2 regions of the Streptomyces sp. NPDC057280 genome follow, and region 1 is predicted to be linked to the other one. Evidence: predicted binding sites of a transcription regulator. Region 1 holds the regulator's gene; the other holds the start of a gene.

The links. Region 1 encodes HspR, which represses chaperone genes until heat shock. Its sites were predicted from a motif close to TTGAGNNNNNNNNNCTCAA; they were not measured.
Region 2: lon (endopeptidase La) is a predicted target of HspR. The motif match lies at 6,396-6,414, and genes of this name have one in related genera.

What each region holds. Positions count from the first base shown of each region.
Region 1 is NZ_JBHUYR010000013.1:22,880-34,263, forward strand. Features, by position in the region: gene ACFUO4_RS41005 ((Fe-S)-binding protein) at 1-1,918, opposite strand, end outside; gene ACFUO4_RS41010 (MraY family glycosyltransferase) at 2,130-3,134, shown strand; gene dnaK (molecular chaperone DnaK) at 3,229-5,067, shown strand; gene grpE (nucleotide exchange factor GrpE) at 5,064-5,717, shown strand; gene dnaJ (molecular chaperone DnaJ) at 5,754-6,935, shown strand; gene ACFUO4_RS41030 (heat shock protein transcriptional repressor HspR) at 6,941-7,387, shown strand; gene ACFUO4_RS41035 (PA14 domain-containing protein) at 7,447-9,108, opposite strand; gene ACFUO4_RS41040 (fibronectin type III domain-containing protein) at 9,148-11,187, opposite strand.
Region 2 is NZ_JBHUYR010000003.1:990,417-1,001,800, reverse strand. Features, by position in the region: gene ACFUO4_RS23205 (nitrate- and nitrite sensing domain-containing protein) at 1-1,171, opposite strand, end outside; gene ACFUO4_RS23200 (protein phosphatase 2C domain-containing protein) at 1,540-2,325, shown strand; gene ACFUO4_RS23195 (MarR family winged helix-turn-helix transcriptional regulator) at 2,335-2,829, opposite strand; gene ACFUO4_RS23190 (lysozyme) at 3,059-3,886, shown strand; gene lon (endopeptidase La) at 3,959-6,373, opposite strand; gene ACFUO4_RS23180 (GNAT family N-acetyltransferase) at 6,550-7,224, shown strand; gene ACFUO4_RS23175 (GNAT family N-acetyltransferase) at 7,399-8,145, shown strand; gene ACFUO4_RS23170 (hypothetical protein) at 8,285-9,388, shown strand; gene ACFUO4_RS23165 (toll/interleukin-1 receptor domain-containing protein) at 9,388-10,722, shown strand; gene ACFUO4_RS23160 (rhomboid-like protein) at 10,685-11,384, opposite strand, start outside.

The DNA.
Region 1 (11,384 bases):
TGGCGATGATCTCGCGCGGGGGCGTGTAGATCTTGTTGTGGCGGCCCAGGTAGCAGGGGTCGTGGTAGGTGATGATGCCCTCGACCGGGGTGACCGGGACCAGCTTGCCCTCGTCCACCAGGTGCTGGAGCAGCTGGGTGTGGTGGATGACCTCGTAGTCGCCGCCGAGCTGCGGGTACTCGTTGCCGAGCGTGTTGAGGCAGTGCGGGCAGGTGGCGACGATCTTCTTCGCCGACTTCGGCTTCTTCGTCTCCGGGTCCTCGTCGTCCTCGCCGAACGCCATGTTCAGCGCGGCCACGTTCTCCATGCCGAGCTCCTGGAACAGGGGCTCGTTGCCGAGGCGGCGGGCGGAGTCACCGGTGCACTTCTCGTCGCCGCCCATGATCGCGAACTTGACGCCCGCCATGTGCAGCAGCTCGGCGAAGGCCTTGGTGGTCTTCTTGGCGCGGTCCTCCAGGGCGCCGGCGCAGCCGACCCAGTAGAGGTACTCGACCTCGGAGAGGTCCTCGATGTCCTTGCCGACGACCGGCACCTCGAAGTCGACTTCCTTCGTCCACTCCAGGCGCTGCTTCTTGGCCAGGCCCCAGGGGTTGCCCTTCTTCTCCAGGTTCTTGAGCATCGTGCCCGCCTCGGACGGGAACGCGGACTCGATCATCACCTGGTAGCGGCGCATGTCGACGATGTGGTCGACGTGCTCGATGTCGACCGGGCACTGCTCGACACAGGCGCCGCAGGTGGTGCAGGACCACAGGACGTCCGGGTCGATGACGCCGTTCTCCTCCACGGTGCCGATCAGCGGGCGCTCGGCCTCGGCGAGAGCGGCGGCGGGGACGTCCTTGAGCTGCTCCTCGGACGCCTTCTCCTCGCCCTCCATGGTCTTGCCGCCACCCGCGAGCAGGTAGGGCGCCTTGGCGTGCGAGTGGTCGCGCAGCGACATGATCAGCAGCTTCGGGGAGAGCGGCTTGCCCGTGTTCCAGGCCGGGCACTGCGACTGGCAGCGGCCGCACTCGGTGCAGGTGGAGAAGTCGAGCAGGCCCTTCCAGGAGAACTGCTCGACCTGGCTGACGCCGAAGACGTCGTCGTCACCGGGGTCGGTGAAGTCGATCGGCTTGCCGCCCGAGGTCATCGGCTGAAGCGCGCCGAGGGCGGTGCGGCCGTCGGCGTCGCGCTTGAACCAGATGTTCGGGAAGGCGAGGAAGCGGTGCCAGGCGACGCTCATGTCGGCGTTGAGCGAGACGACGATCATCCAGATGAAGGAGACGCTGACCTTGATCCCGGCGAACAGGTAGACCAGGTTCTGCAGCGTGGAGACGTCGAGGTCGCGCAGGGCGGCGACCAGCGGGTACGAGGCGAAGTACGCGGCCTCGTAGTGCTCCACGTGATGCAGCGCGCCCTCCAGGCCGCGCAGGATGTAGATCACGGTGCCGATGGTGAGGATGACGTACTCGACGAAGTACGCCTGCCAGGCGGTGGAGCCGGCGAAGCGGGACTTGCGGCCCGCCCTGGAGGGCAGGTTCAGCAGCCGGATCGGGATGAGGATCGCGATGCCCACCGTGGTCATGACGGTGATGAACTCGACGTACATCTCCCAGGGCAGCCAGCCGCCGATGATCGGCAGCTGGAAGTCGGCCTGGAAGAGCTGGCCGAGGGCCTGGCCCAGGATCGGGATCAGCGTCAGGAAGCCGATGGCGACGAACCAGTGGGCGAAGCCCACGATGCCCCAGCGGTTCATGCGCGTGTGGCCCAGGAACTCCTTCACCAGGGTCACGCTGCGCTGGTACGGGTTGTCGGTCCGGGCACCGGCCGGCAGCGGCTGTCCGAGCATGAAGAAGCGGACGAACTGCGCGATGACGCGTGCGAAGAGTGCGGCGCCGACCACGGTCAGGACCAGCGACACGATGATCGCTGCGAGTTGCATGTCGGGGGCTCCTCGGGCCTGGGCGGGGCGAGATTACTAAGCGGTAACTTATGCAGTCCTCTTGAGGGTACCCGCATCGTCGTCCGCACTGTAGCCAGCACTGCGGTGATCTGTGTCGCTGAGGGTTGCCTTAAGGGCCGATGGCGAGTGTGTGGCAATCCGAACGTGTTATTCGTACCAAATTGGTACATTCGTGACTACTTTAAGACGCGTGCTCTATGGGATCGCCGCCGCCACGACCGCCCTGCTGCTGACCGCCGTCCTGGCGGCCGTACTCCGCGCCCCCGCGCTGCGCCTCGGTCTCGTCGACCGCCGCCGGCAGCAGCGCAAGGTGCCGCTCTCCGGGGGCGTCGCCGTGGTGCTCGCGACCTGCGCCGTCGTGGCCGCGGGGGAGCGGACGCACGTCGCGCCCCCGGGCGGCGGGGAACTCCTCGTCGCGGCCGGCACTGTCGCCGCCCTCGGCCTCGCCGCCGACCTGTGGCGCGTCCGCGCGCGCGTGCTCTGCGTCGGTACGGCCGTGGCGGCGGCCTGCGTGGTGCCGTACGAGGAGACCGGCGTCGTCGGTGGGGTGCTCGCCGTGGGCTGGATCGTGTTCGTGGCCCTGGGGTTCCGGGCACTCGACCATGCCGACGGACTCGCCGGGACCGTCGGGGTCGTCGCCGCCTTCGGGGTGGGCGCCTGCGTGGCGGCCGAGGTGATGGACGGGCTCGCGGTGCTGCTGAGCGTGCTGGCGGCCGCGCTGACCGGGTTCCTCATGCACAACTGGCCGCCCGCGCGCGTGGGGCTCGGTTCGGGTGGGGCGCTGTTCGCCGGGTTCGTGCTCGCGGCGGCCGGCGTGGTGGCGCGGACCGGGCACGAGGCGGCCTCCAGCGCGGGCGTGCTGTTCGCGCTCAACGCCGTCGCCGTCGCCGACGTCCTTCTGGTCGTCGTCTCCCGGCGGCTGGCCGGGCGGCGCGGGCCCGACCATCTCGGGCACCGGCTGCGCAGGCTCGGGCTGACCCCGCAGGGGACGGTGGTGCTGCTCGGGCTCGGGGCCTTCGCCGGGGTGCTCGTCGGGGTGCTGGAGCATCTCGGATGGGTGGGCGGAACGGGGGCGCTGTGGGTGGCCTCGGGCGCCCTGGTCGTCGTACTCGCCCTGCTGCGGGTGAAGTCCTCCGGGACTCCTCGACCGGTATCGCCGCAGGTCAGAGCCCCATTGCGTGTAAGGAACGGATAAGAGTTGAGCCTCACAGACTCAGGTCTGTTGACCCATCCGCGGGCGTCATGCACACTTGAGTCCGTTCCACTCAAGTCAGCTGGAGGAATCAACCATGGCACGTGCGGTCGGCATCGACCTGGGCACGACTAACTCCGTCGTCAGCGTTCTCGAAGGCGGCGAGCCCACCGTCATCACCAACGCCGAGGGTGCCAGGACCACGCCGTCCGTCGTCGCCTTCGCGAAGAACGGCGAAGTGCTCGTCGGCGAGGTGGCCAAGCGCCAGGCGGTCACCAACGTGGACCGGACCATCCGGTCCGTGAAGCGCCACATGGGCACCGACTGGAAGATCGAGCTCGACGGGAAGCCCTTCAACCCGCAGCAGATCTCGGCGTTCATCCTCCAGAAGCTGAAGCGGGACGCCGAGGCCTACCTGGGCGAGAAGGTGACCGACGCGGTCATCACCGTCCCGGCGTACTTCAACGACTCCGAGCGCCAGGCGACGAAGGAAGCCGGTGAGATCGCCGGTCTCAACGTCCTTCGTATCGTCAACGAGCCCACCGCGGCCGCGCTCGCCTACGGCCTCGACAAGGACGACCAGACGATCCTCGTCTTCGACCTCGGTGGCGGCACCTTCGACGTGTCCCTCCTGGAGATCGGCGACGGCGTCGTCGAGGTGAAGGCCACCAACGGCGACAACCACCTCGGTGGTGACGACTGGGACCAGCGCGTCGTCGACTACCTGGTCCAGCAGTTCAAGTCGGGCCACGGCGTGGACCTCGCCAAGGACAAGATGGCGCTGCAGCGTCTGCGCGAGGCCGCCGAGAAGGCGAAGATCGAGCTGTCCTCGTCCACCGAGACCTCGATCAACCTGCCCTACATCACCGCCTCCGCCGAGGGCCCCCTGCACCTCGACGAGAAGCTCACCCGCGCCCAGTTCCAGCAGCTGACCGCGGACCTCCTGGAGCGCTGCAAGACGCCGTTCCACAACGTCATCAAGGACGCCGGCATCTCCATCAACGAGATCGACCACGTCGTCCTCGTCGGTGGCTCCACCCGCATGCCCGCCGTCGCCGAGCTCGTCAAGGAGCTGACCGGCGGCAAGGACGCCAACAAGGGCGTCAACCCGGACGAGGTCGTCGCCATCGGCGCGTCCCTCCAGGCCGGTGTCCTCAAGGGTGAGGTCAAGGACGTCCTGCTCCTCGACGTGACCCCGCTGTCCCTCGGCATCGAGACCAAGGGCGGCATCATGACCAAGCTCATCGAGCGCAACACCACGATCCCGACCAAGCGGTCCGAGATCTTCACCACGGCCGAGGACAACCAGCCGTCCGTGCAGATCCAGGTCTACCAGGGCGAGCGCGAGATCGCGGCGTACAACAAGAAGCTCGGGATGTTCGAGCTGACCGGTCTGCCGCCGGCGCCCCGCGGCGTCCCGCAGATCGAGGTGTCCTTCGACATCGACGCCAACGGCATCATGCACGTGACCGCCAAGGACCTGGGCACGGGCAAGGAGCAGAAGATGACCGTCACCGGCGGCTCCTCGCTGCCGAAGGACGAGGTCGACCGGATGCGCCAGGAGGCCGAGCAGTACGCGGACGAGGACCACCGCCGCCGCGAGGCCGCCGAGACCCGCAACCAGGGCGAGCAGCTCGTCTACCAGACGGAGAAGTTCCTCAAGGACAACGAGGACAAGGTCCCCGGCGAGGTCAAGACCGAGGTCGAGTCCGCCGTCGAGGAGCTGAAGACCGCGCTCAAGGGCGAGGACACCGCCGAGATCCGCACGGCCACCGAGAAGGTCGCCGCGGTCTCCCAGAAGGTCGGCCAGGCCATGTACGCCGACGCCCAGGCCGCTCAGGCCGCCGGTGGCGCGGGCACCGAGGCCCCCAAGGCCGACGACGACGTCGTCGACGCCGAGATCGTCGACGAGGACCGTAAGGACGGTGCCGCGTGACGGAGGAGACCCCGGGCTTCGAGGAGAAGCCCGACGTCCCCTCCGGCGCGACCCCCGACGACGCCGAGCCGAAGACCGCCGCCTCGCCCGAGGGTGAGGGGGCGGCCCCGGCCGGGGACGCAAACGCACAGATCGCCGGTCTGACGGCCCAGCTGGACCAGGTGCGCAAGGCGCTCGAGGAGCGCACCGCGGACCTCCAGCGGCTCCAGGCCGAGTTCCAGAACTACCGCCGCCGCGTGGAGCGGGACCGGATCACGGTCAAGGAGATCGCCGTCGCGAACCTCCTGACCGAACTCCTGCCCGTGCTCGACGACATCGGCCGCGCCCGGGACCACGGCGAGTTCGTCGGCGGATTCAAGTCCGTCGGTGAGTCGCTGGAGACCGTCGCGGCGAAGATGGGTCTGCAGCAGTTCGGCAAGGAGGGCGAGCCCTTCGACCCGACGATCCACGAGGCCCTGATGCACAGTTACGCACCGGACGTCACCGAGACGACCTGCGTGGCGATCCTCCAGCCGGGGTATCGCATCGGCGAGCGCACCATCCGCCCCGCCCGGGTGGCCGTCGCCGAACCGCAGCCGGGTGCGCAGACGGTCAAGGCCGAGGACGCCGAGACCGAGGAGAAGAAGGACAACAGCTCTGAAGAGGGCTGACGTCAACGGGACCGACCGAGAGGAGGGGCGTCGAGGATGAGCACCAAGGACTTCATCGAGAAGGACTACTACAAGGTCCTCGGCGTCCCCAAGGACGCCACCGAGGCCGAGATCAAGAAGGCGTACCGGAAGCTCGCCCGCGAGTTCCACCCGGACGCCAACAAGGGCAACACCAAGGCGGAGGAGCGCTTCAAGGAGATCTCCGAGGCGAACGACATCCTCGGCGACCCCAAGAAGCGCAAGGAGTACGACGAAGCCCGCGCACTGTTCGGCAACGGCGGATTCCGCGCGGGGCCGGGCGCGGGCGGCGGCTCCTTCAACTTCGATCTCGGTGACCTCTTCGGAGGCGGTGGCGGCCAGGGCGGCCAGGGTTCCGGCGGCTTCGGCGGCGGCATCGGCGACGTGTTCGGCGGCCTGTTCAACCGCGGCGGCACCGGGGGCACCCGGGTCCAGCCGCGGCGCGGCCAGGACATCGACACCGAGGTCACGCTGAGCTTCACGGAGGCCATCGAAGGGGCCACGGTCCCGCTGCGGATGTCCTCGCAGTCCCCCTGCAAGGCGTGTTCGGGCACCGGCGACAAGAACGGCACACCCCGCGTGTGCCCGACCTGCGTCGGCACCGGTCAGGTGGCCCGGGGCTCGGGCGGCGGCTTCTCGCTGACCGACCCCTGCCCCGACTGCAAGGGCCGCGGCCTCATCGCCGAGCACCCCTGCATGGAGTGCAAGGGCAGCGGCCGCGCCAAGTCCTCGCGCACGATGCAGGTCCGCATCCCCGCCGGGGTGACGGACAACCAGCGCATCCGCCTGCGCGGCAAGGGCGCGCCGGGTGAACGGGGCGGCCCCGCGGGCGACTTGTACGTCACCGTCCATGTGGACGCCCACCCGGTCTTCGGCCGCAAGGACGACAACCTCACGGTGACCGTCCCGGTGACGTTCGCGGAGGCGGCCCTCGGCGGCGAGGTCCGGGTCCCCACCCTGGGCGGCCCGCCCGTCACGCTGAAGCTGCCGCCCGGCACCCCCAACGGCCGCACCATGCGCGCCCGCGGCAAGGGCGCGGTCCGCAAGGACGGCACCCGCGGCGACCTCCTGGTCACCGTCGAGGTGAGTGTCCCCAAGGACGTGACGGGGAAGGCTCGTGAAGCGCTTGAGGCGTATCGCGAGGCGACCGCGGACGAGGACCCGCGGGCGGAGCTGTTCCAGGCCGCGAAGGGAGCATGAGAGTGATGGACGGCCGTCGACGCAACCCGTACGAACTGACCGAGGAGACCCCGGTCTACGTCATCTCGGTGGCGGCCCAGCTCTCCGGCCTGCACCCGCAGACCCTTCGCCAGTACGACCGCCTCGGCCTGGTCTCCCCGGACCGCACGGCCGGGCGGGGCCGCCGCTACTCGGCCCGCGACATCGAACTGCTGCGCACCGTGCAGCAGTTGTCGCAGGACGAGGGCATCAACCTGGCCGGCATCAAGCGCATCATCGAGCTGGAGAACCAGGTCGCGGCGTTGCAGTCCCGGGTCGCGGAGATGGAGGCGGCCCTGGAAGGCGCCGCCGCCACGATGCGCCAGCGGGAAGCGGCGGTGCACGCGTCGTACCGGCGTGACCTGGTGCCGTACCAGGAGGTGCAGCAGACCAGCGCGCTGGTGGTCTGGCGGCCGAAGAAGGCCAAGGACTAGGCAGCTGTACGCGAGCGGGGCCCGGAGGATCGTCGTCCTCCGGGCCCCGCTCCCGTATGTCACCGCCCGCTGAAGAACTCCAGGGAGGCGCCTTCGTACCCGACCCGGCCGTAGTGGTCGACGGCGTACACGGTCACCATGCACGGCCCGTTGTAGGGCGCGACCCAGGAGATGGCCCCCGTGGCCGACAGCTGCGTGCCGCTGTCACCGCACGCCCCGGAGATCTCCCAGGAGTACCCCTTCAGCAGCCGCCCCTCGTCGCCGGCGCCCGGCGCGGCGGTGACCTGGATCGCGGAACGCCCCGGTATCCCGTTCGTCACCAGCGTCAGCCGCGGCGCCTTCGGCCCGACCGCGGTCGCCTTGGTGACGCGCTCGGCGGAGATCTCCTCGGAGGGCAGCGACTCCAGCCCGTCCGCGCCCACGGTGGCCACGTAGTAGTACGCCTTGCCGGCCGGCGCGGTCCGGTCCTCCCAGCCGGTGCCGTTGGTGGAGCCGATGGCCGTCCAGGCACCCGTGGGGCTGGTCCGGCGGTAGACGTGATAGCCGCCGACCTCGTCGGGCGACGCCGTCCACGTGACCATCGTGAGATCGTCGGCGGGCGGCTCGGTGGCGAGGCCGGTCGGCGCGGCCGCCGCCGAGGCCACGGCCCGGCTCGCGCCCACCTCGCCGGAGACCGGCGAGACGTTCGACGCGGTGTCGACGGCCTGCACGGTGAAGCCGTAGAGCGCGCCCGTGTCGTCGACCGGCACCGGGAAGTGCAGCGACGTCCCGAACACGAGCTCCGGTCCGTCGGGGACGACCTCCCCGTTGCGGTAGGCCCACACCTCGTAGTGATGGACGTCCTTCGACACCGACGCCTCCCAGCTCAGCGAGATGCCGGCGGTGGTGCCCTTCGCCGCGACACCGGTGACCCCGGTGGGAGCGGTGCGGTCGACGGTGGTGACGCCCTGGTCGGTGGTGCCGGTCGAGGCGTTGCCCGCCTTGTCGTAGGCGCGGACCTCGTAGTAGTACGTCTCGCCGGTGGGGGGCGGGGTGTCGGTGTACGAGGTGGAGGTGGTCGTGGTGAGCGGGGTGCTGCCGAAGGAGGCGCCCTTGAGGCGGCGGTAGACCCGGTACCCCGCGAGGTCCATCTCCTTGTTCCTGGACCACGTCAGCTTGACCTTGCCGGTGGCCTGGGCGTACGAGGCCGAAGTGCCGGTCGGGGTCAGGGGCTTGACCTTGTCGACGGTTGCCGAGGTGCGGGGTGTGTAGCCGAACTTGACCTTGGCGCTGCCGGTCCAGTTGACGTAGTCGACGCGGAGGGTGTGCTTGCCGGACGGGACGGTGACGTTGACGGTCTTCGACACGGTGGTGGAGGTGTTCTTCCACAGGTCGATCTTGCGCACGCCGTCGAGGTAGACGCGGATGCCGTCCAGCCCGGAGGCGGCGAGGGCGAACGGCCCGCCCGAGCCGAAGTCCCGTGTCACCGACCAGCGCACACCGAAGTCGTTCGACGGCAGTCCGGAGGCGGGGGCGCCGCTCCAGCTCTGGTCGACGGCGTCGTCGCAGTCGGTCTTCTTCGGGGTGCCGGAGAAGCTGGTGTTCGCGAAGAACTGCCGCTTGAAGACTGGCGAGGCGCAGGTCGTCGCGGCGGACGCGGGCACGCTGGTGAGCAGGGTGCTGGCGGTGGCCAGGACGACCGCGCTCGCGGCGGCGGCCGTCGTGAAGCGAGGGTGATTCATCTAGTCGTGTTCCTCGGGTTCTTCGGGGGGCTGTCGGGCTCAGACGAGGTCCGGCCGGATCTGCCAGGGGTGCGCGGCGGCGGTCTCGGTGCCGTCGGACAGGACGCCGACGACCCGGTAGTAGGAGATCGAGCCGAGCGGCATGGTGGCGTCGGTGTAGGACTGGTAGTAGACGCCGTCCTTCGGGGCCACGGTGCCCAGCAGGTCGTAGGCCTGCGTCTCGGCGTTCCAGCGGCTGACGCGGTAGGCGGTGATGTCCGCGCAGATGTCGCCCGAGCAGTGCCACAGGACGTTCTCGCTCTGCGCGGGTATGGTCCAGCCCCCGCTGCCCCACAGCGCGCCGGAGTCGGCGCCGATGGGCTCGCCCGGGGTGATGGTCAGTTCCGTGGCGTCGACGACGGTCCAGGTCGAGGCGTTGCCCCACTTGTCGACGGCGTAGACCGCGTAGGCGGCGTTCTCGCCGTCCGGGATGCCGATGCACAGGGCGGTCAGCGGGTCGGTGGTGCTCCGGGTGCAGGGGTCCGTCGCCTTGAACGAGCCGTCGGCCTGGCGCACGCCCCGCGCGGCCCAGTAGTGGTCGATGTCCTCGTCCGTGGACGCGTTCCAGCGCAGCAGCATGCCGTCGCCGCGGGGCGTCGCGGTCAGGCCGGTGACGGGCGCGGGCGGGACCCGGTCGGCGGTCGTCACCGTGACGGGCGCGGAGGGGGTGGACTCGTTGCCCTGCCCGTCGGTGAAGGTGACGGCGTAGGTGTAGGTCGTGGCGTACGCCCAGGTGGGGTCGTCGCAGTCGAACACGTAGACGCCCTCGGCGCTGTGGAGCGTGGTGAGGTAGTCGCAGTCGATGCGCTCGGCGTCGGCGCCGACGGTGGCGCCCACGGAGCGGTACACGGTGAAGCGGCCGTAGTTGTCCAGCTCGTCGCGCGTGTGCGCCTCGGGCGTCTTCCAACTCACGTGCACGTCACCGCGGTTCGTGACCACGTCCAGTCCGAACGGCGCGGGCGGCGCGGTCCGGTCGATGCCGTCGGAGGTGACCGGCGCCGAGTACGGGCCCGGGTTGCCCAGCGCGTCGAGGGAGCGCACGACATAGGTGTGCGGCGTCGCGTCGTGGCCCACGTAGTGCAGGTAGGAGGTGCCGGTGAGCGACTTCAGCAGGGTGTACGAGCCGGTCGCCGCGTCCTTCTCGAACACCTCGTACCCCACCGCGCCCGGCACGGCGTCCCAGCCCAGCACCATCCCGTCGAGATCCCCGTGCGCACTGAGCCCGGCCGGCGCGGCCGGTCCGGTGCGGTCGACGGTGGTGACGCCCTGGTCGGTCGTGCCGGTCGAGGCGTTGCCCGCCTTGTCGTGGGCGCGGACCTCGTAGTAGTAGGTCTCGCCGGTGGGGGGCGGGGTGTCGGTGTACGAGGTGGCGGTGGTCGTGGTGAGCGGGGTGCTGCCGAAGGAGGCGCCCTTGAGGCGGCGGTAGACCCGGTACCCCGCGAGGTCCATCTCCTGGTTCTTCGCCCAGGTGAGCTTGGCCTTGCCGGCCGCGGCGTCGTAGGCGACCGAAGTCCCGGTCGGGGTGAGGGGCTTGACCTGGTCGACGGTTGCCGAGGTGCGGGGTGTGTAGCCGAACTTGACCTTGGCGCTGCCGGTCCAGTTGACGTAGTCGACGCGGAGGGTGTGCTTGCCGGACGGGACGGTGACGTTGACGGTCTTGGAGACGGTCGTCGTCGTGTTCTTCCACAGGTCGATCCTGCGCACGCCGTCGACGTACACCCGTATCCCGTCGAGCCCGGAGGCGGCGAGGGCGAACGGCCCGCCGGAGCCGAAGTCCCGCGTCACCGACCAGCGGACGCCGAAGTTGTCCGACGGCAGGCCCGAGGCGGGGGCGCCCGTCCAGGTCTGGTCGATCGCGTTGTCGCAGTCCGTCTTCTTCGGGGTGCCGGAGAAGGTGGTGTTCGCGAAGAACTGGCGCTTGAAGACCGGGGAGGTGCAGGTCGTCGCGGCGGAGGCGGGGGCGGCGGTCGTGGTGAGGAGACCGCCGGTCACGGCGAGCACGGCGGCGGACGTGACCGTCGTACGTCTGGCTGACTTCATTCGATCCTCTGAGCGGGTGGGGAACAGCCGGCAGAAGCTGTCGTGATCACGACTCGCGAGGAATGGAGTTGGTTGTACGGATCTTTGCCTCCGCCGGGGCTCCGCTTGAATGGAGAGTCCGTAAAGGGCGTTTGGAGGCGGTTCCGTCATCTCTTCACATAACAAGCGGAGCGTGGCGTTGCGCACTCGTTAAGTGG
Region 2 (11,384 bases), on a different contig from region 1:
GCCGGGCGGAGCCGAGGCGCAGGACCGCGAGCGGGCGGGTGAGGGTGCGGGCCATGGCGGTGGCCACGCCGACGGCGAGCAGCATCAGGGCGCCGAGGACCGCTATGCGGATCTCCCAGGCGGTGACGTCGTCGTCGCGGAGCTGGGCGAGATCCTTGGTGCGCTGGTTGTAGAGCGCCGACTCCACGCCGCGCATGAGTTCGACGCGGGCCGAGAGGGCGGCGTCCAGCTTCTTGGCGCCGGTGTCGAGTTCGCGGTCGGAGAGCGTGGGCTGGTCGGTGAGGGAGGCCAGGTACTTCTCGGCGGAGTTGACCTCGGGCCCGGTGACGGTGGAGTCGTAGCGGGCGACGGTCTCCTTCGGCGCGGTCTCCTTGAAGTCGGCGAGGGCCGCGTCGGAGCGGACACGGGCCTGCTGGGCGGCCGCGGTGAGGGCGTCGCGCTGCTTGGCGTCGGCCTCGGAGGTGGTGGAGACGGTCGAGGTGATGCCGGTGATCGGGTCGGTGACCGTCTGGGTGCCGCTCGGCACGCTGAGGGCGGCGAGGAGCAGGCCGCGGGTGGCGGCGGCCTGCTGGACGGCGGAGTCCAGCTCGGCGAGGGCGTGGGCACCGGAGCCCGCGCGGGGCGGCAGCTGCTCGGCCAGCTGTTCGGCGAGGCGGTGCAGCTCGGTGATGGTGGCCGAGTAGGAGGCGTGCGCTTCGAGGGCGGTGCTCTTGCCGGTGAGCGCCGCCCGGCGCAGGGCGGCGATCCCGTCGAGGTCGGCGCGCAGGCCGGCCGGGGTGTCGGTGTCGGCGCGCAGCTCCTCGACCTGCCGGTCGACGCGGGTGCTGTCCTGCTCGGAGGGCGCCTTGGAGCGGGGGCGGCCGGCGGCGACGTACGAGGTGACCTCGTCCCGCTCGTCGGCGAGCGCGTGCGCGAGGGCGAGCGCGCTCTGGGTCTGCTCGGCGAGCGTCACCAGGTCCTGGGAGTCGCTGAGGTCCCGGGAGGCGTCGAGCACGGAGGGCGCGCCGGCCCCGGCGATCGCGGCGGCCACGACGGCGACGGCGACGATGAGCCGGTTGCGTACGTGGGTGGGGCGGCCCTTGCCCACGACGGCCCCGTCAGGGGCGGTGGCGGAGGTGGTGTCGGCGGGAGCCGTCTGCTTGCTCGTACGACGTGGCCGCGTCTTCTGCACCGGTGCTCGCATTCCTGACTCGTGTACCCATGGGACCGGGTGACGCTCTGTCAACTGACGAGTACTCCCGGTACAGTTCCCGACCCTCCCAGCGCCAGTCGGCGGTGGTCGCGCATCACCCGACCCGCCACTCGAAGGAGTGAACCCCGGACGGGAGTTGGGGAGCAAGTTCCCGTGGCACAGTCAGGGCCCTTGCGCGGTCGGCCGGTTGGACGTCCGGGGCGCGCGATGGCATCATCTGCCGCCGCGCCTGCCCGGACTGAATCATTCCCGCCCAAACCAGACGCCTGACCTGCGCACCTGCGCCGATTCGGCGACCGATGCCAGCCTTTCGTGAACCCTGTGAAGGGCTCGTGCAGACTGGCCGGATGCGTACTGAACTCGTATCGGAGCCCGGCGATCCGACCCGCCCCAACGAGGACTTCGCGAGCGTCGGCCTTGCGGCCTCCGGACGGGGCGGGGCACTGGTGGTCCTGGACGGCGTCACACCGCCGAAGGGCCCGACAGGCTGTCTGCATTCCGTCCCCTGGTTCGTCTCACGTCTGGGCGGCGCGCTGACCGAACTGACCGTTTCCCTCCCGGATGTTCCGCTGCCCGAGGCGCTGAGCCTCGCCGTTGCGCGTACCGCCGATTCCCATGCGCACACCTGTGACCTTTCTCACCCACGCACACCACAGGCAACCGTGGTGCTGGCGCGCTGGTCGGACCAGGCCCTGGAGTACCTGGTCCTGTCGGACTCGGCGCTGCTGGTGGAGTCGCCGGGCGGGGCGGTGACGGCCCTCCTGGACGACCGGCTGGCCCTGCTGCCCCGGGAGGCCCTCGCCACCGACGCGCACATCGACGCGCATCTGCGCAACAAGGAGGGCGGCTTCTTCACGGCGGCGGCCGACCCTTCCGTGGCGGAGCGGGCGGTGACGGGGGTCATCCGGCGCGCTGAGGTGAGAGCACTCGCCGCCCTGACGGACGGGGCGACCCGGTGGGTGGAGAAGTTCCGCGAGGGCGACTGGACGGACCTCTTCACCTTCGTACGCAAGGAGGGCGCCCAGGCGCTGGTGACGCGGGTGCGGGAGCTGGAGGGGGCGGACGCGGAGCGGACGTTCCTGGGGCGCAGCAAGCGGCATGACGACGCGTCGGTGGTGTTCGCGGAGCTCTGAGGGCCGCGCCTACTTCTCCATGCCCAGGTTCAGTTGGTGCAGCAGCCGGGCGAGTTCGGAGACCTCCTTCGGGTCCCAGTCCGCCAACCGCCCCGCGTACCGGGCCCGGCGTGCGTCCCGTACCCGGCCGACCCGTGAGCGGCCCTCCTCCGTCAACTCCACCAGCCACGCACGCCCGTCCGCGGGGTCCGGCGCGCGCGTGACCAGGCCCAGGTCCTCCAGAGCCCGCAGTTGCCGGGACATCGTGGCCTTGCCGACGCCGATGTACGCGGCGAGTTCCGTGGCCCGCTGGCGGCCGTACTCGTCGAGGCGCACCAGGAGCCCGTACGCGGACGACTCCAGATCCGGGTGGACCTCGCGGGCCATCTCGCCCTGGTTGGCCCGGGCCCGCCGCAGCAGCACGGTCAACTCGCGTTCCAGCGCCAGGAACCCGGGCTGGTTCACACCACTCCCGGACACGGCGGAGCCGGCCCCGCGTCCGCCGCCGTTCGCGTCTTCGTGCACGTCAGTCCCTGCCTCGGTTTTCCCGGTCGTGAAAGTTTCCGCCAAATGCCGTCATCGCCGCAGCTCGGCCAGTATTTCGCAGGCTTAGACCAACGGCAGCCTCCGGCCCCTCTTCCCTCGTGCTCGTCTACGTGCGTAGCTTCGTTACCAGGCACTTACTGGCATGACCACGCCAGAACACCCCCCACGGTTCCGGTACGTTCCCCCACCGCGCCTTCCGGAGGCACGCATGCCCGTGCACAGACCCAGCCCCAGGCCCAGACCCAGACCGGTACGTCTCCTCCTCACGGCCCTCGCCGCCCTCGCCGGGACCCTGCTGGCCGCCGCCCCCTCCCCCGCCGCCGACATCCCCGCCCGCGGCTCCGCGTACATGGGCATCGGCGTCCTCGCCCACGACGGCCGGAACGGCACGCCCCGCGACACCCGCGCCACCCAGACCGAGGGCGTGGACGTCTCCGGCCACCAGGGCAACGTCGCCTGGTCCACGCTGTGGAGCAGCGGGGTGAAATGGGCGTACGTGAAGGCGACCGAAGGCACGTACTACACGAACCCCTACTTCGCCCAGCAGTACAACGGCTCCTACAACGTCGGCATGATCCGCGGCTCCTACCACTTCGCCACCCCGGACACGACCGGCGGCGCCACGCAGGCGGACTACTTCGTCGACCACGGCGGCGGCTGGTCCAAGGACGGCAGGACGCTGCCCGGCGCCCTCGACATCGAGTGGAACCCGTACGGCGACTCCTGCTACGGCAAGACGCAGAGCGCGATGGTCACCTGGATCCGCGACTTCCTGAACCGCTACAAGGCCCGCACCGGCCGCGACGCCGTCATCTACACGGCCGCCAGCTGGTGGACCGAGTGCACGGGCAACTACGCCGGCTTCGCCGGCGCCAACCCGCTGTGGATCGCGCGCTACGCGTCGACCGTGGGGACGCTGCCGGCGGGGTGGGGGTACTACACCATGTGGCAGTACACCTCCTCCGGACCGACCGTGGGCGACCACGACAAGTTCAACGGGGCTCTGGACAGGGTGCAGGCCTTGGCCAACGGCTGACCCGCCCACGCACGGCGAAGGCCCGGGCCTCCCTCACGGGACCCGGGCCTTCACTTCATCCGGTCACGTCCGTCACGCCGCGACCGGAACCTCCGGCGTCGCCCCGTTCGTCGCCGGGGAGAGCGCCAGTTCCAGGACCTGGCGGACGTCGGTCACCGGGTGGACCTCCAGCTTGTCCAGCACCTCGGCGGGCACGTCGTCCAGGTCGGCCTCGTTGCGCTTGGGGATGATGACGGTCGTGACGCCCGCCCGGTGCGCGGCCAGCAGCTTCTGCTTCACGCCGCCGATGGGCAGGACCCGGCCGGTCAGGGAGACCTCGCCGGTCATCGCCACGTCCGTGCGGACCAGTCGGCCGCTGAGCAGTGAGGCCAGTGCCGTCGTCATCGTGATGCCCGCGCTCGGGCCGTCCTTCGGGACCGCGCCCGCCGGGAAGTGGATGTGCACGCCCCGGTCCTTGAGGTCACCGACCGGCAGCTCCAGTTCGGCGCCGTGCGAGCGCAGGAAGGACAGGGCGATCTGCGCGCTCTCCTTCATCACGTCGCCCAGCTGACCGGTGAGGGTCAGGCCCGCCGCGCCCGTCTCCGGGTCGGCCAGCGACGCCTCGACGTACAGCACGTCGCCGCCCGCTCCCGTCACCGCCAGTCCCGTCGCCACACCCGGCACCGCGGTGCGGCGCTCGGCCGGGTCCTGGGCGGACTCGGGGACGTGGTGCGGACGGCCGATCAGGTCCCGCAGATCCGCGTCCGTCACGGTGAACGGCAGCTTCCGCTCGCCCAGTTCGTGCTGGGCGGCGACCTTCCTCAGGAGCCGCGCGATGGACCGCTCCAGGGTGCGGACGCCCGCCTCGCGCGTGTATTCGCCGGCGAGCTTGCGCAGCGCGCTCTCCTCCAGCGTGACCTCGTCCTTGTCGAGGCCCGCCCGCTCCAGCTGGCGCGGGAGCAGGTGGTCACGGGCGATGACGACCTTCTCGTCCTCGGTGTAGCCGTCGAGGCGGACCAGCTCCATACGGTCGAGCAGGGCCTCCGGGATGGCCTCCAGGACGTTCGCCGTGGCGAGGAACACCACGTCGGACAGGTCGAGTTCGACCTCCAGGTAGTGGTCGCGGAAGGTGTGGTTCTGCGCCGGGTCCAGGACCTCCAGGAGGGCCGCCGCGGGGTCGCCGCGGAAGTCGGAGCCCACCTTGTCGATCTCGTCGAGCAGGACCACCGGGTTCATGGACCCGGCCTCCTTGACGGCCCGCACGATCCGGCCGGGCAGTGCGCCGACGTACGTACGCCGGTGGCCGCGGATCTCCGCCTCGTCGCGGACACCGCCGAGGGCGACGCGGACGAACTTGCGGCCCATGGCGTGCGCGACGGACTCACCGAGCGAGGTCTTGCCGACACCGGGCGGCCCGACGAGCGCCAGGACGGCACCGCCACGACGGCCGCCCACGACACCCAGGCCGCGCTCGCTGCGGCGCTTGCGCACGGCGAGGTACTCGGTGATGCGCTCCTTCACGTCCTCCAGGCCCGCGTGCTCGGCGTCCAGGATCGCCTTGGCGCCCTGGATGTCGTACGCGTCCTCCGTCCGTTCGTTCCACGGGAGTTCGAGGACGGTGTCGAGCCAGGTGCGGATCCACGACCCCTCGGGGGACTGGTCGGAGGACCGCTCGAGCTTGTCGACCTCCTTCAGGGCCGCTTCCCGCACCTTCTCCGGCAGGTCGGCGGCCTCCACGCGGGCGCGGTAGTCGTCGGACTCCTCGCCCTCCTTCTCGCCGTTGAGCTCGCGCAGTTCCTTGCGTACGGCTTCGAGCTGGCGGCGGAGCAGGAACTCGCGCTGCTGCTTGTCGACGCCCTCCTGGACGTCCTTGGCGATGGTCTCGGCGACGTCCTGTTCGGCGAGGTGGTCGCGCAGCTGCTGGGTGGCGAGCTTGAGGCGGGCGACCGGGTCGGCGGTCTCCAGCAGCTCGACCTTCTGTTCGGTGGTCAGGAACGGCGAGTAGCCGGAGTTGTCGGCGAGCGCGGAGACGTCGTCGATGGCCTGGACGCGGTCGACGACCTGCCAGGCGCCGCGCTTGCGCAGCCAGGCGGTGGCGAGCGCCTTGTACTCCTTGACCAGTTCGGCGACATGGCCGGGCAGCGGTTCGGGGACGGCCTGGTCGACCGTGGTCCCCTCGACCCACAGGGCGGCGCCCGGGCCGGTGGTCCCCGCACCGATCTGCACCCTGCCCCGGCCCCGGATGAGGGCACCCGGGTCGCCGTCGGCCAGCCGGCCGACCTGCTCGACGGTGCCGAGCACACCGGTGCTCGCGTAGGTTCCGTCGATCCGCGGCACCAGCAGGACCTTGGGCTTGCCGGGTTCCGAACGGGCGGCGGCCTGGGCGGCCTCCACCGCGGCCCGCACGTCGGCGTCGTTCAGGTCCAGCGGCACCACCATTCCGGGCAGCACGACCTCGTCGTCGAGCGGCAGCACAGGCAGAGTGAGCGGTGTGGACGTCGAAGCCATGATCTCCCCTTCGGCAGTCAAGTTGAGCTATGCCGACTCAATGCACGTGAGCCTTCGATTGTTCCCCCGGCTGCGTTCGCTGTGAGCGATCACCTCTGTCGACGTGGATGACGGGCCGCGTATGGTCAACAACGGTAATGACCACTTATGCATTCCACCCATTACAAGGAGATGCCGTGGACGAGACCGTGCGGGCTTGGGTGGACGGGTGGGTCGTCTCGCGCGGGGCCGCTCCGCCGACGCCGGAACCCTGGGGCTGCACGATCGACATGGGCATGGACGGGCACGTCACCCGGCATGTCTTCGGCGCGGTCGGCGACGGTGTGGACGAGGCGGCCGTACGGAAGGTCGCCGAGGCGGTGACCGGTGCCGGGGTGTGGCTCAAGGTGTTCCGGGACCCGGCCGTGGTCGGCGACTGGCTGGGCGGGGGCTGGTGGATCGATCCGGAGCCCGGTTACCTGATGACCCTCCCGCTGGTGCGCGACGCGGCGGTCCTGCGGGTTCCGGACGGCTACCGGCAGCGCACCTGGTCCCGCGGCGGGGTCGTCCGCACGATGATCGCCGCCCCCGACGGCTCCTGGGCGGCCCGCGGCCAGCTCGCCCCGACCGGCGCCACCGCGGTCGCCGACCAGATCGCCACGTCCCCCGCCCACCGGCGCCGCGGTCTGGGCACCCTCGTCATGCGCACGCTCCAACGGGCGGCACGGGAACAGGGGGCGGAACGGTGCGTGCTGGCGGGGACGCCGGAGGGGCGGGCGTTGTACGAGTCGCTGGGCTGGACGGTGTCTGCGCCGCTGACGAGTGCGAAGTACACCGGGGCCGAAACCGGGGACGAGGTGAACCGGGACTGAACCGGGCGGCTGGGTACAACGGCCGCTGAACCCCGGGGTACGCCGGCCGCTGAACCCGGGGTACACCGGCCGCTGAACCCAGGGGCAGGGAAAAGAAGTTGCCCTCTCCCCGAGACCCCGTACGTTCACCCCGTGACCGATACACAGACCTTCCTCGCCGCCTACGACGACCAGATGCGCGGTGCGCCGCCCACTCCGCCGGCCGGGGTGACGTACGAGAAGGACGGGCCGCTGCTGCGGATCGTCGGGCAGTTCCGCGGGTTTGTGAGCGGACCGAGCGAACTCGGCCTGGAGGGCGAGGAGCTGGACGGGTTGATCGCCCGGCAGCGGGACTTCTTCGCCGGGCGGGGTGAGGCGGTGGAGTGGAAGACCCGGGGCCACGACACCCCCGCCGACCTCACCGCACGACTCCGCGCGGCGGGATTCGTACCGGAGGACCGGGAGACGGTGCTGATCGGCCGGGCCGCGGACATGGCCGTACGGGAGCCGGTGCTGCCGGCCGGTGTGACCTTGCGGCGCGTCACCGCCGACGCGGACATGCGGCGGATCGCCGCCATGGAGTCGGCCGTGTGGGGCCAGGACCGGGGGTGGCTCGCGGACGACCTCATCGGCCGGGTGGCCGCCGCCCCCGACGAGATCGCGGTCTACGTCGCCGAGGCGGACGGTGAGGTCGTCTCCGCCGCCTGGCTGGCCTTCCGGTCGGGCACCGGGTTCGCGAGCCTGTGGGGCGGCTCCACGCTCGCCGCGTGGCGGGGCCTGGGCATCTACCGCGCGCTCGTCGCCACCCGCGCCGCCCTCGCCGCCGCCCGGGGTGTCACGTACCTGCACGTCGACGCCTCCGACGACAGCGCGCCCATCCTGCGCCGCCTGGGTTTCACGGCGGTGACGACGACCACGCCGTACGTGTGGACGCCGGAGTGACCGTGCCCGGACCTGAACCCCGGCCGACCGACAACGCGTTGGCGACGGCCCTGGCCAACGCCCGTTTGCGGGGCGGGAACTGACGGAAGAGAACTTCCTGCACGCCGTATTCTGAGCCGGCGTGAAGGGGGGATGGCTCATGGGGCCGTTGATCGCTGTGATGGGGAGCGCCGATCCGGGGCGGCGGCTGGACCCGCCGCTGACGGACGCGGACGCCGCGCTGAGGGCCTGCGAGGAGATCGGCGCGGAGCTCGCGGCCGAGGGGTGCCGGATCATCGTGTACTCCAGCGAGGCGCAGTTCGTCGAGAGCCGGGTCGTCGCCGGCTTCCTGACCCGGGAGGACCTGCCGGACGGCTCCGTCCAGGTCCGGCCGCCCTACGAGGACGGCGACATCGACTTCCCGCTGCGTGACAAGCGGCCCGAGGTCTTCGACCTGCGCTACGAGCCGGGCAACGACTGGGAGGTCAGCTTCTACCGGTCGCTGCGCGACGTCGACGGGGTCGTCCTGGTCGGCGGCGGCCGCTCGACGCTGGTCACGGGGATGATCTGCCTCGCGTTCGGGATACCGCTGTATCCGCTGGCCTCCTTCGGCGGATCCGCCCGCAAGGTCTGGGAGACCATGAACCGGTCCACCCATCACGCCACGGCGGACGAGGTGTCCGCCATGGGCGCGCAGTGGGGTCCGGGCAGCGCCCGGCGGCTGGTGCGGCTGCTGGGCACGCAGCGGGAGCGGCGCGAGGAGAAGCAGCGCGAGGAGGCCAGGTCCCGGCGGGGCGCCACCCTGCGGGCCGGGCTCGGCGCGGTCACCGGCATGCTGCTGCTCCTGCTCGGCTTCGCGACCATTCCGCTGACGTACGCCGTCGAGTCGAGCACCGCGGTCAACCTCACCGCGCTCATCGTGGGCGCGCTGGCCACCGGCACCTCGGGGGCGATCACCCGGACCGTCTTCGACCGCGAGACCCACTGGGCGCGGACGGCGGTCCTCGGCATGTCGGCGGGCGGGATCGCCTTCCTGCTCTTCGTCTCCGCCCAACTGGCCGCGTCCCCCGACATCCTGGCCGGCGAGGGCGTCCGCCGCCTGCTGTTCTTCGTGCTGGCCGTCGGCTATGTCTCGGGCTTCACGTTCGACGCGGTGTACAACCGCCTGAAGCAGACGGAACCGCCCGCGCCGCCGGTGCTCCCGGGGCTGCCGACGGGGGTGCCGGGCGGGGCGACGCCGCCGCAGGGGCCCGGAGGCGCCTGATGGAGTCGCCGGCCCGGCTCAACGTCTTCCTCAGCCACCGCTACCACTCCCCCGCCGAGAACCTGTACTTCTGGGAGCTGCTCAGCTCCGCCGAGGACGTCTCGTTCCGCGTCGACGAGGCGGTCTCCTTCACCAGCCCCGTCCGCCTGGAGCGCATGATCCGGGACGCGGACGGGTTCGTCGGCATCCATCCGCTGCCGGGCGACCCCCGCGAAGTGCATCTGCTGCCCCGGCTGCGGCACATGGCCCGCTACTTCCGGCTGGAACTGGGGATGGCGGTGCGGGCCCGCAAGCCGGCCGTGGTCTTCCACGACCAGCGGCTGCTGCCCGTGTTACGGGCTCCGGAGAGCGTGCGTCTCGTGCCGTACGACGCCCAGGAGACCGAGGCGGCGACCCACTCCGCGCTGCCCGGGAAGGTCGAGTCGGTCTACCGGGGCTTCCTCGCCGAGGCACATGTGTCGGCGTCGGCCCAGCGGCGGCGGTCCCACCACCAGCGCCGGGTCGGTCTGGTCGTGTCGCCCGAGAACAGGTCCGCCACGCCCGCCCTGACCGAGGCCCTGGAGGAGCACTCCTGGGAGCCCGTCGTCCTGCCCTGGCCGCCCCGTCTCGACCTCGACCTGATCACCCGGTTACGGGCCTGCGACTGGGTGATCGTCGACCTGGACACCGTACGGGGTCATCTCGTGGCCGCCTTCACCCACGGCCAGTTCGTCCCGACGATGCCGATCGTCTCGCCCCGGGCCCCCGGGACGCCGGAGGAGACGCTCTACGGCGGGAGCCCGACCGGCCACCGCAAGGCGATCGTGCGCTGGGACGATCCCGACAGCCTCGTCGCGGCCGTCGAACCCCACCTGCGCGTCATCGACGAACAGCCCCGGTTCATCGGCAGCACCGCGCAGGCCCTGGACTACTTCCGCTCCGCCGCCAAGCGCAACGAACGCGTCTTCCTCAGCTACGCCTCCGCCAACCACGACCACGCCGCCACGTTCTCGCAGCTGCTGAACGAGCGCTTCCAGAACGTCTTCGACTTCCGCCGGCACGGCGCCATCGGGGTCGGTGAGGACTGGCTCGACGACCTGATGGGGAACCTGGCCAAGTCCGCGGTCGGGGTGCTGCTGCTGTCGAAGGAGTACATGGAGAGCAAGTACTGCATGCTGGAGGCCCGGGAGTTGTACCGGCACTCCATCGAAGGGGACGTACGCCTCGTGCCCGTCTGCCTGGAGAAGCTGGACCTGTCCGACTTCCTCCAGCGCACCCAGTACCGCAACCTCGCCCGGCACACCCCGCAGGGCATCGTCACCGAGCTCCTGGACCAACTCCCGCCCAGCGCCTGACCATCGGCCAGCAGGCCACCCCGATCACCAGCGAGAACAGGTGCCCCCAGTCGCTCAGCGGATCGCTGAACGCCACCAGGTCCTGGACCAGCATCCACCCGAACCCCGCCAGCAGCGGCCACCGCAGCCACGGCCGGAGCAGCCCCGCCAGCGCCCCGAAGCTCGCGGCGACGCCGAAGCTGATGCCGTAGTCGAGGCGGTGCAGCGAGCTGTCCGGCAGGTGCCCGGCCAGCACCGCGAGCCCCACCGGCACCTCGGTCGCCAGTGTCGCCAGGACGTGCCCCAGCAGAAAGACGACCGCCGTCCGCGCACCGCCGATCCGCCGCTCCAGCGCGGTCAGGACGAGCAGGAAGCCGACGGCGTACGGCGAGAGCAGCCCGCCCGCGATCCACAGCGCGCTGGCCGGCAGCACGAGTGCCGGCGTCCGCACGAGGTGGTCCACATCGGTGCTGGAGGCCTGGAGCAGGCGGTGCACGAGGCCGGGGTCGGCGTACTCGGTGACGAGTGAGGTGACGGCGAGGACGGCGGCGTACCCGAAGGTGAAGGGGGTCCCGGTGGGGGTGGGGAGGATGCGCCAGGGGCGGGGGCGCACCGGAGCCGGTCGAGCGACGGGCGCCGCTGTCGATCCAGGTGCCGGTGCCGCTGCCGCCGCCCGCTGACTC